DNA from 2 places in the Nesterenkonia populi genome. Region 2 is predicted to be linked to the other one. Evidence: riboswitches for the same ligand, from Rfam matches in the RefSeq annotation. Region 2 holds a riboswitch; the other holds the start of a gene.
The links. A riboswitch is a leader RNA that binds a small molecule or an ion and turns the genes downstream of it on or off. The one in region 2 is predicted to bind S-adenosylmethionine.
Positions count from the first base shown of each region.

Region 1: another riboswitch for S-adenosylmethionine. It lies ahead of FWJ47_RS04055 (ABC transporter ATP-binding protein); the one in region 2 lies ahead of FWJ47_RS00505 (PLP-dependent transferase).

Region 1 is NZ_VOIL01000001.1:852,916-858,214, reverse strand. It holds gene FWJ47_RS04075 (ABC transporter permease) at 1-313, shown strand, start outside; gene FWJ47_RS04070 (ABC transporter ATP-binding protein) at 313-1,380, shown strand; gene FWJ47_RS04065 (HAD family hydrolase) at 1,377-2,066, shown strand; gene FWJ47_RS04060 (endonuclease/exonuclease/phosphatase family protein) at 2,109-3,098, shown strand; SAM riboswitch class I at 3,170-3,271, shown strand; gene FWJ47_RS04055 (ABC transporter ATP-binding protein) at 3,283-4,134, shown strand; gene FWJ47_RS04050 (aliphatic sulfonate ABC transporter substrate-binding protein) at 4,226-5,281, shown strand.
Region 2 is NZ_VOIL01000001.1:108,662-113,960, reverse strand. It holds gene FWJ47_RS00510 (FAD/NAD(P)-binding protein) at 1-1,005, shown strand, start outside; SAM riboswitch class IV at 1,040-1,155, shown strand; gene FWJ47_RS00505 (PLP-dependent transferase) at 1,229-2,350, shown strand; gene metX (homoserine O-acetyltransferase MetX) at 2,423-3,535, shown strand; gene FWJ47_RS11970 (hypothetical protein) at 3,597-3,743, shown strand; gene uraD (2-oxo-4-hydroxy-4-carboxy-5-ureidoimidazoline decarboxylase) at 3,835-4,329, shown strand; gene uraH (hydroxyisourate hydrolase) at 4,390-4,713, shown strand; gene pucL (factor-independent urate hydroxylase) at 4,757-5,299, shown strand, end outside.

The DNA of each region.
Region 1 (5,299 bases), 740 kb from region 2:
GGGGACGATCTGGCGGGTGGTGATCCCGAACATCCGCGGCTCGATGCTGTTCTCGGTGTTCTTCGCCACCGCCCTGTGCTTCGGGGAGTTCTCCCTGGCAGCCACCCTGGGCCAGCAGACCGTCCCGGTGTGGCTCTATGACGTGTCCTCCAACAACTTTCGCGCCTCGATCGCCATTGCGGTGCTCCTGAACCTGACCACCTGGGCCCTGCTGTTCGTCGCAACGCTGTCCGCTGATCGGTTCTCCCCCGCGGGCCGTGCAGCCCGCGCCGAACGTGCCCTGCAGAAATCCAGCCAGAAAGCCGCTGCCTGATGACTACCGCCGCTGAACGCTCCCGCCCCGCTGAGACCCCCTCCAACGAGGTGGTGCTCGAGGGGGTCTCCAAGGCCTTCGGCCCCACTACAGTCCTGCAGAACATGGATCTGACCCTGACCGCCGGCGAGTTCGTGACCGTGCTGGGACCCTCCGGCTGCGGGAAGACCACGGCCCTGCGGATCCTCGCCGGGTTCGAGAATCCCACCACCGGTCGGGTGCTGGTCGGCGGTCGGGACCTCACCGGCATCGCGCCGAACCGCCGCGGCATCGGCATGGTCTTCCAGGCCTACAGCCTCTTCCCGAACATGACCGTGCAGGAGAACGTCGAGTACGGCCTGCGGGTCCGGAAGGTCGCCAAGGAGAAGCGTCGCCGGACCGCCCAGGACATGCTGGAGATGTGCGGGCTGGAGCAGTTCGGCTCCCGGTTCCCGCACCAGCTCTCCGGCGGCCAGCAGCAGCGGGTGGCGCTCGCCCGCGCCCTGGCCACCCAGCCGGAGGTCCTGCTGCTCGACGAGCCGCTCTCCGCCCTGGACGCCACGGTCCGTGTGCAGATCCGTGACGAGATCCGCCGGCTGCAGCAGCAGCTGGGGATCACCACCATGTTCGTCACCCATGATCAGGAGGAGGCGCTGGCGATCGCGGACCGGGTCGCGGTGCTGAACTCCGGGGTGATCGAGCAGATCGACGCGCCCCATGAGGTGTACCAGCGTCCGGCCAGCGAGTTTGTGGCCCGGTTCGTGGGCACGGTGACGGAGCTGGGCGCCCCGAGCGGGTTCGCCGGCGGTGAGCTGGCCGCCCGGCAGCCGGGCGAGAACCTGGACACTCTTTTCGTCCGGCCGGAGGACCTGATGCTGGTTCCCGCCGAGGACGGGGACTGCACCGTGGCCTCCCAGGTGTACACCGGCGAGCGCACCATCATTCGGGCGGCCGCCCCGGAGGGGGACCTGGAGCTGGTGAGCTCGGTCTCAGCCTCAGAGGCCGCCGGGCTGGTGCCGGGCACCCGGGTGCGCCCACAGGTCATCTCGGAGCCGGCGCTGCGCCTGCCGGCCGGGGCCGCTGCATGAGCGCGGAGGCCCGCAGCGCAGCCCTGCGCCTGTCCACGGCGGAGGGCCCGGTGGAGCTGGGCGTCTCCGCGGCGGTGTTCGACTGTGACGGGCTGCTGGTGGACTCCGAGTCGGTGTGGCTGGAGATGATCTCCGCCTGGCTGGCCGACCGCGGCGTCGCGGGTGCCGCCGCCGCTGATTTTCACGGGCTGTCGGTGGATGACACAGCCACGCGTCTGGCCGCGCTCCCGCAGGTGCGCGGCGATGCCGCTGCGGTCGCCGCCGAGCTCACCCGCCGCTACTCCCAGCTCCTTCAGGAGGGCACAGAGCCGATGCCTGGTGCGGTGGAGGTCTTCACCGGCTTGGCGAGCGCTGTGCCGACTGCGGTGGCCAGCAACGGCCTGCGCCCCGATGTGCGTCTGATGCTGCGCGCCTCCGGGCTGTGGGAGACCGCCCAGGCGGTGTGCACAGTGGATGAGGTCGCCTCCGGCAAGCCGGCCCCGGACCTGTACCGTGAAGCCTGCCGCCGTCTCGGCGTCGCCCCCGAGGAGGCGGCGGCCTTTGAGGATTCCGCCGCGGGCGCCTCGGCAGCGATGGCCGCGGGCCTGACGGTGGTGGGGGTCAATGCGGACCCGGATGTGTCTCTGCCCTGCCACCACCGCCTGACCGCCCTGACCGCCGTGGAGCTCGCTGCGGCCGCCGGATAGAGCCGTCGCGCGCCTCTCGCACCCAACCGTTACGGAGTCCCCTTGCCTCAGACCCCTCAGCCCACCCGCCGTCCTCAGGACACCCTGGCTGACGAGCCCGTCGACCAGCTCACCAGCCCGCAGGAGGCCGCCGCGGCCAAGCTTCGTGAGCTGCGGACCCTGCAGGTGTTCTCCTGGAACCTGTGGTTCGGCGGCCGTGAGATCGACGACGCGGCCGCCAAGCAGGCTGCGGTGCTCGAGGATCAGGACGCTGACATTGTGATGCTGCAGGAGTGCTTCGGCACCGCCGGGGTGCGCCTGGCCCGCCGGGCAGGGATGACTGCGGCCCAGCAGGACTTCAACTGTGCGGTGCTCAGCCCCAGCCCGATGCGGCTGCTGCCCACGGACACTGCTCCCTATGCGACTGCGGCGCTGGTGCAGACCCGCGCCGGGGCTGTGCTGGCCTGGTCGGTGCACCTGGCCTCCCCGGACTACGGCCCGTATCGCGGGGATGAGCTGCCGCATGCTGCGGAGGAGGTGTTCGGCCAGCCGGGTGAGCAGGAGCGCACGGCACAGGCGCAGCAGATCCTCTCCGAGACCGATCAGCTGCTGGAGGAGCTCGGCGAGGTGCCGGTGGTCATCGCCGGGGACTTCAATGTGCCGTCCTCCTTGGACTGGAACGGCGAGCATCGCCCGTCGGCCCGGTGGCCGGCCCCGCGGCTGTTCATGGAGGCCGGCTTCGCCGACGCGTTCCGTGAGGCCCACCCGGACCCTGCCCAGGCTCCGGGGCTGACCTGGTCGCAGATCGAGGATCCGGAGACGGAGCCGCGAGACCGCATCGATTTCGTGTTCGTGCGCGGGCTCGAGGTGGTGAGCGCTGATCATCTGGGCGGGGCGGCCGACGACGCCGACGCACCAGCTGACCCGGGCTTCACCGAGTACGGGGGCGCCGCTCGGCACATCCCCTCCCAGCGGCAGAACGCCTTCCCCTCGGACCATCTGGCGGTCCGTGCCGCCCTGCGCCGCTGGGGAGGCCGGCCCCCGGGGGCCTGAGGCCGCAGATATTACGTTTGTGACTGTCCCTCTTTGTGCACGCCAGGGGCTCTCGCGTACAGTCTTGCGGGTATCCATCCGGAGCGGCTGAGAGATCTGGCTCGATGACGCCGCAGCAACCACTGCAGAGCACTCATCTGCGGGCTCGGTGCTAATGCCAGGAACGATGGGAGTGAATTCTCGCATGACCTCTTCTGCCACCCTCGAGGCGCCTGCGGCAGCCCCTGCCCCCCAGTCCGCCGTCGCCGAGGCGACCGGCCGCTACTCGCTGAACGTCCGCTTCGACGGCGTCGGCCGCAGCTTCGGCGGCCGCACCGTGCTGCGGGACGTCAGCCTCGAGATCGCCCCCGGCGAGGTGCTCGCCATCCTGGGCACCTCCGGCTGCGGCAAGTCCACCCTGCTGCGGGCGCTGGCCGGCCTGGACACCGGGTTCAGCGGCGAGCTGACCATCGCCGGGGAACCGGTGAGGCCCTATGACGACCGCACCGCCGTGGGCTTCCAGGAGCCCCGCCTGCTGCCCTGGCGCTCCGTGCGGAAGAACGTCCAGATGGGCCTGCCCCGCGGCCTATCCAAGGCTGAGGGGGAGGCCCGGGTGGATGAGCTGCTGGAGCTGGTCGGCCTGGCCGACCGGGCCCGCCTGAAGCCCCGTGAGATCTCCGGGGGCATGGCCCAGCGGGCCTCCCTGGCCCGGGCCCTGGCCCGCCGCCCCGGGGTGCTGCTGCTGGATGAGCCCTTCGGGGCGCTGGACGCTCTGACCCGCCTGAAGATGCAGGACCTGCTGCTGGACATCCACGCCCAGACCGGAACCACCGTGCTGCTGGTCACCCACGACGTCGACGAGTCCCTGCAGCTGGCAGACCGAATCCTGCTGCTCGGCAGGGACGACCGCAGCGCCGGCGACCCCACCGCAGCGGAAGGCGCTACCACCAAGCGTCTGCTGGCCGTGCCGGGGAGCCGGCCCCGTGATCGCACCTCCGCTGAGCTGGCGGACCTGAAGTCCCAGCTCTACGCCGGCCTCGGCGTGGCCGCCCACTGACCGTCCCGCACGGCTCCCATCCTCACGCTCTCTGGGCCTGCCCCGGGCAGGCCCGCCCCCATGACCTGCTGACACCGCGAAAGGCCCACCTATGCCCACCTCCTTCTCCCGCTCCGCCCAGTCCGTCACCGCCCTCGGCGCGGCCGCCCTGCTGGCGCTGTCAGCCTGCGGCGACGACTCCGACGGCGAGCTGGACACCCTGAACATCGACTTCGCCACCTACAACCCGCTCTCCCTGGTGATCCTGGAGCACGGATGGCTGGAGGAGGAGCTCGAGGAGCTCGGCACCGACGTCACCTGGATCCAGTCCCACGGCTCCAACCGGGCCAATGAGATGCTGCGCGCCGACGAGCTGCACGTGGGCTCCACCGCCGGCTCCGCGGCGCTGCTGAACCGTTCGGTGGGCGCGGATGTGCACACCTTCTACGTGGAGTCCCAGCCGGAGTGGGCGGCCCTGGTGGCCCGCCCGGAGTCCGGCATTGAGGGCCCCGAGGATCTGGAGGGCGCCTCCGTGGCCGCCACTCTGGCCACCGACCCGTTCTTCTTCCTGGCCCGCTCACTGGAGGAGGCCGACCTGTCTCTGGACGACGTCGAGGTGCAGGCCCTGCAGCACGCCGACGGCCGCCAGGCCATGGAGAACGGCGACGTGGACGCCTGGATGGGCCTAGACCCGATCATGGGCGACGCCGAGCTGGCCGGCGCGGAGCTGGTCCACCGGGACATCGACTTCAACACCTTCTCCACCATCAACGCCACCGCGGACTTCCTGGAGGACTACCCGGAGGTCGCCCAGACCGTGGTGAACGTGTACGAGCAGGCCCGCCAGTGGGCCGTGGAGAACCCGGACGAGACCGCTGAGATCCTCGCCGAGCACGCCGGCATCGAGCTGGACGTCGCCGAGCTGGTCATCAGCGAGCGGGTGAACTTCGACATCAGCCCTGTTCCCGGCGATGACCTGCACACCTCCCTGGAGCCGGTGGCCCCGTTCTTCGTGGAGACCGGCGACGTCGACTCCGAGGAGCAGGTCCAGGACGCCCTGGACGAGCTGTTCTGGCCCGAGTACGCCGAGGAGGCTGAGGCCACCGACGCTGAGGGCGCTGACGACGCCGCGGAGCAGGCCGAGATCGAGGAGGACGAGGACGCGTGAGCCAGACAGTCCAGCAGT
Region 2 (5,299 bases):
CAGCGGCTGCGCTACGTCCCCTCCGGGCAGGAGCCTCGGCTGGTGGCCGGCGCCCGCCGCGGCACCCCTTACCGTGCCAAGACAGACGCCCCAGGCTTCGTGCCGCAGGGCGCGGAGCTCACCCGCTTCACCCCCGAGGCCGCGGAGAAGCTCGCTCAGCAGCACGGGCAGCTGGACTTCGAGCAGCAGCTCTGGCCCCTCATCCTCGCCGACGTGCAGGCCACCCATCGGTCATTCGGCGGTGACGGCAGCTTCGACCCCCGTTCCTACGCCGCGCCCTTCGCCGGCACAGGCTTCGGCAGCGCGCAGGAGCACCGGGCCGCCGTGCTCAGCTGGTTGGAGGAGGATGCCGCCTCCTCTGCGGCGGCCAGCGGCTCGCCGGAGAAGATGGCGGTCAAGACCCTCCATGCCGCCCGGTTCGTCCTCAAGGCCCTGCTGATGGAAGGGCGCATCAGCGCGACCAGCCGTGCTGCTCAGGTGGAAGCCTGGTTCGAGCCGCTGGTGGAGGGACTCGCCTCCGGCGCGCCGGTCCAGCGGACCGAGGAGCTGGCGGCGCTGGTGCGTGCCGGCGTCGTCGAGATCCTCGGGCCCAGCCCCGTCTACACCATCGACGCCGCACAGGACGTGTTCACGGCAGTCTCCCCGCAGGTGGCCGGCGCCCAGCACGCCGCACAGCACCTGGTGGAGGCGATGATGCCGCCCAACAGGGTCGGCCAGTCCGGCTCCCCGCTGATTCAGGGGCTGCTGCGCAGCGGGCTCGCCCGCCCGGCGAGCCTCGCCGGCGCCGAGCACAAGGGCTTCGACGTCACACCACGTCCGCACCGGCTGATCAGCCGCAGCGGCGAGGCGCAGCCCGTCCATGTGCTGGGCCTGCAGCTCTCCTCCGCCCAGTGGGGCACCGCCATCGCCGCGGAGGCCGGGGGAGGCCCGCGCACCACCGCCAGCACCCTGGCCGACGCTGACGCCGCGGCCTCCCACATCCTGGACGCCGCACGTCGCACTTGAATGTGAGCGCTGACTTCCGGCAGACTTGTCCCAAGGTCAAGAGTGCCAGTGCCAAACCCCGGTTTGCTGGCCGGCAACCCTCCAGTTCGCGGTGGGGTGCCCCGGGTGATGACCTGGCCGACTCCAGACCGGGGCCGGCAAGCGCGGACCTTCCCAGCGCAGCTCAGGCCCACCGGCCGAGCTGTTCGCAGGTGCGGGTCTTGAGAACATACGAGGAACCTGCATGACCGAGTTTGAGACCCGGCTGCTCCAGGCAGCCGACCACGCCGACACCCCCACCGCCGCTCTTGAGCAGGCGCTCGCCGCCCTGGAGTCCGGGCAGCAGGCACGCGCCGTCGCCGACGGCCCCGACGCCCTCGCCCTCGCGGTGCTGCACGTGGCAGAGCCGGGGGCGAGCATCGTCGTCACCCCATCCCTGTACGCCCGTCACCGTGCGGTGTTCGCCGAGGCCCTGCCCCAGTACGGGGTCCAGGCCGAGGTGGTCCAGGACCCCGACGACGCTGCCTCCTGGGCCGCGCACCTCGGCCCTGACACCGCCGCCCTGCTCGCCGAGACCATCGCAGACCCGCGCGGCGACGTGCTCGCCTTCAACGAGGTCGCCGAGCTCGCCCGGCAGGCCGACGCCGCACTGATCATCGACAACACCCTGGCCTCCCCCTACCTCGCCCGGCCGGTCGAGCAGGGCGCTGACCTGGTCGTCCACACCAGCCTCGACCTGCTCGCAGGCCGCGGCGGCCAGGCCGGAGGCGTCATCGTCGACGCCGGCACCGTGGAGCCCGCGCCCCGGGAGCAGCTCACCCGGGCACCCCACGGCTACCCGCAGCAGATCCGGCTGCCCGACGTCGTCGCCGCGGAGGTCACCCGAGGGCTGGAATCCCTGGCCGCCCGGATCCGCCAGCAGACCAGCACCGCGCAGCGGGTCGCGGAGCACCTGCAGGCCCACCCCGGCGTGCACCGGACCTATTATTCCGGACTGGAGGCCAGCCCCTGCGCCGAACGGGCCCGGGACTACCTGCCCGCCGGGGCCGGTGCGGTGGTGTCCTTCGAGGTCAGCGCCGGACGCCGCGTCGAGGAGCAGCTGGCCGCCGCGAACGGGCTGACGCGTGCGCTGCGGGTCTTCGCCCGGCGCAGCAGCACCGGCGGCATCCGGGCGCTCGCCGGCCGGCCCGCGGTCACCACGCATTCCCGGCTCAGCGAAGAGCAGCGGCAGGCCGCGGGCATCCGCCCGGGCATGGTGCGGCTGTTCATCGGCCTGGAGCACGCCGATGACCTGATTGCGGACCTCGACGCCGCCCTGGAGGCCCACGCAGGTCTTTCTGCGACGCCCGCCGGGGCCCTGGCTTAGGGTATAGCCGTGCTGACCCAGACCCCTGCCGCCGGCGCGCCCCACCAGGGCTCCGCCAGGCCCGCCGCCCCGCTGCCGAACGACTACGGCCACCGTCCCGGCGGGGCCCTGCGCACCGCCGAGCTGGGAGCCTTCGAGTTCGAGACCGGCGGACAGCTGCCGCAGGTGACGCTGGCCTACGAGACCTGGGGGCAGCTCAACGAGGCCGGGGACAACGCGATCCTCGTCGCCCACGCCCTCACCGGTGACACCCACGTGGCGTCCACCGGCGCGGACCCGGAGACCGGCTGGTGGGAGGGCCTGCTCGGGCCTGGCCGCCCCATCGACACCGGCAGGTGGTTCGTGATCGCCCCGGCGATGGCGGGCGGCTGCTATGGCTCCACCGGCCCCGGATCGCCTGACCGCGCCGGCGTTCCCTGGGGCTCACGGTTCCCGTTCGTCACCATCCGGGACTCGGTCCGCCTGGAGCGTCGGCTGCTCGAGCAGCTCGGGGTGCCCCGGCTGCACGCCGTAGTCGGCGGCTCCATGGGCGGTGCCCGGGCGCTGGAGTGGGCGGCGACCTTCCCTGAGCTGGTGGGCGGCGTCGGGGTGTTCGCCTGCGGAGCTGCGTCGACGGCTGAGCAGATCTCCTTCGGCCAGGCCCAGGTGCTGGCCATCCGCAACGACCCGAACTTCCGCGGCGGCGACTACTACGCCGGCCCCCGGCCCGAGGCCGGCCTGCGGCTGGCTCGCCGGATCGCCCACATCACCTACCGGACCGGCTCCGAGCTGCAGGAGCGCTTCGGCCGGGCCCGGCAGGGTGCCGAGGACCCCTTCGGCTCCGCCCGGAGCCTGGCCCGCACCGGCCGTTACCAGGTGGAGTCCTACATGGACCACCACGGGCAGAAGCTCGCGGCCCGGTTCGATCCCAATGCGTACCTGACCCTGGCTGAGGCGCTGATGAGCCACGACGTCGGCCGCGGCCGCGGGGGGCCGCAGAAGGCGCTGGCTGAGGTGCAGGCGCGGGCGTTCGTCGTCGCAGTGGACTCCGACCGCCTCTACTACCCGCATGAGTCCCACGAGCTCGCCGAGCTGCTCCCGGGCGCGGAGAAGGCGCATGTGATCTCCTCGCCGATCGGCCACGATGGGTTCCTCACCAGTGCTGATCAGCTGGGGGACGAGATGCGTGAGGCACTGGCCCTCTGAGTCATTTCGTCCTGCGGAAGCCGGGGTGTGACCCGCGCCGCAGTGGAGTAAAGTGTGTCGCATGACTGAGAAGAGCTCCAAGTCCAACGGCAGCACGGCCTCCGCCCCTGTTGCTATGGGCGGCATGGCCACCGGGGCAGTCCCGGTGGTTCCAAGGAAGAAGACCACCCCCGAGACCGCAGACTCCGCTGAGGACAAGCAGGGCTGAGCGCAGTCCTCTGCGGCAGCGGCGAAGGCCGCTGACGAAAGGTGGAGCCCGGGGCTGTCCCCCGGCGGGATTCGACAGAAAAGGGGGAGCAGTGAGACTCGGGGCATTCAATGATGAGCCGGTCGAGCAGGCCGGGGAGCTGCTGAGCACCTGCGCGCCCATCCCTTCCTGGCGGGCTGGAATCCTCGCCCGCCGCCCCTACGCCTCCGTCGCCGATCTGCGGGAAACCGCCGCCGAGCTCGCCGAGGGCTGGACCGACCAGGAGGTCGACGCCGCCCTGGCCCATCATCCCCGCATCGGCGAGAAGGTCTCCGGCGACGACGCTGAGGCCGCCGCCTCCCGCCGCGAGCAGGGCGGCCTCAGCGAGGATGAGGAGGCCAGGCTCGCCTGGATCGAGGCCAACCAGGAGTATGAGCAGCGTTTCGACAGAATCTTCCTCATCCGCGCCAAAGGGCGCACCCCTGAGGAGATGATGGACCAGCTGCGCGAGCGCCTGGCCAGCAGCCCCGAGGCAGAGAACCGCGTCCGCCGCGAGCAGCTGGCCGAGATCGCGCTGCTGCGCCTCGACGAGGCCATCACCGACTGACTCCGGCAGCATCGTCGACGACGTTGCATTGCTGAAACACACGTTTCATACAGTGGGGCCATGAGCCTCATCACTACTCACGTACTGGACAACTCCACGGGCCTGCCCGCTGCAGGGATCGCCGTCGTCCTTGCCGCTCCGAACGGGGACCAGATCGCCGTGGGCACCACCGATGAGGACGGGCGCATCGGAGAGCTCGGCCCGGAAGCGCTCGATCCCGGGGCCTACCAGCTGAGGTTCGCCACCGGGGAGCACTTCGCCGCCCGCGGGCAGCAGACCTTCTTCCCCGAGGTCGTCATCACCTTCGACGTCGGCGACGCCGCGCACTACCACGTGCCCCTTCTGCTGAGCCCCTTCGCCTACTCCACCTACCGCGGCAGCTGAGCCGCGCCCGCCTTTTCGCACCCGAGTCCCTCAAGGAGCCGCAATGTCCGACGTCGTCCGCAGCAGTGAGATCGTCCTGGGGCCCAACCAGTACGGCAAGGCCCAGGTGCGGGTGGTCCGGGTGAACCGGGACACCGAAGTGCACACCCTCCAGGATCTTAACGTCACCAGCTTCCTGCGCGGCGACTACCGAGACTGCTATGTCCACGGCGGCAACGCTGAGGTGATCGCCACCGATACCCAGAAGAACACCGTCTACGCCTTCGCGAAGAAGTACGGCATCACCACACCGGAGGAGTTCCTGCTCACCCTGGGGGAGCATTTCACCGAATACCCGCAGGTCGATGGCGGCCGCTGGCTGGCCGACTCCTACCCCTGGGAGCGGATCAGCGTGGACGGCAGCCCGCACGACCACAGCTTTGTGCGCTCCAAGCAGGAGGTCCGCACCGCTGCGGTCACCATAGAGGACGGCCAGAGCCACATCCTCGCGGGGTTCAAGGACCTCACCGTGCTGAAGTCGACGGGCAGTGAGTTCCACGGCTTCCCCCGCGATGAGTTCACCACCCTGCCGGAGGTCACCGATCGG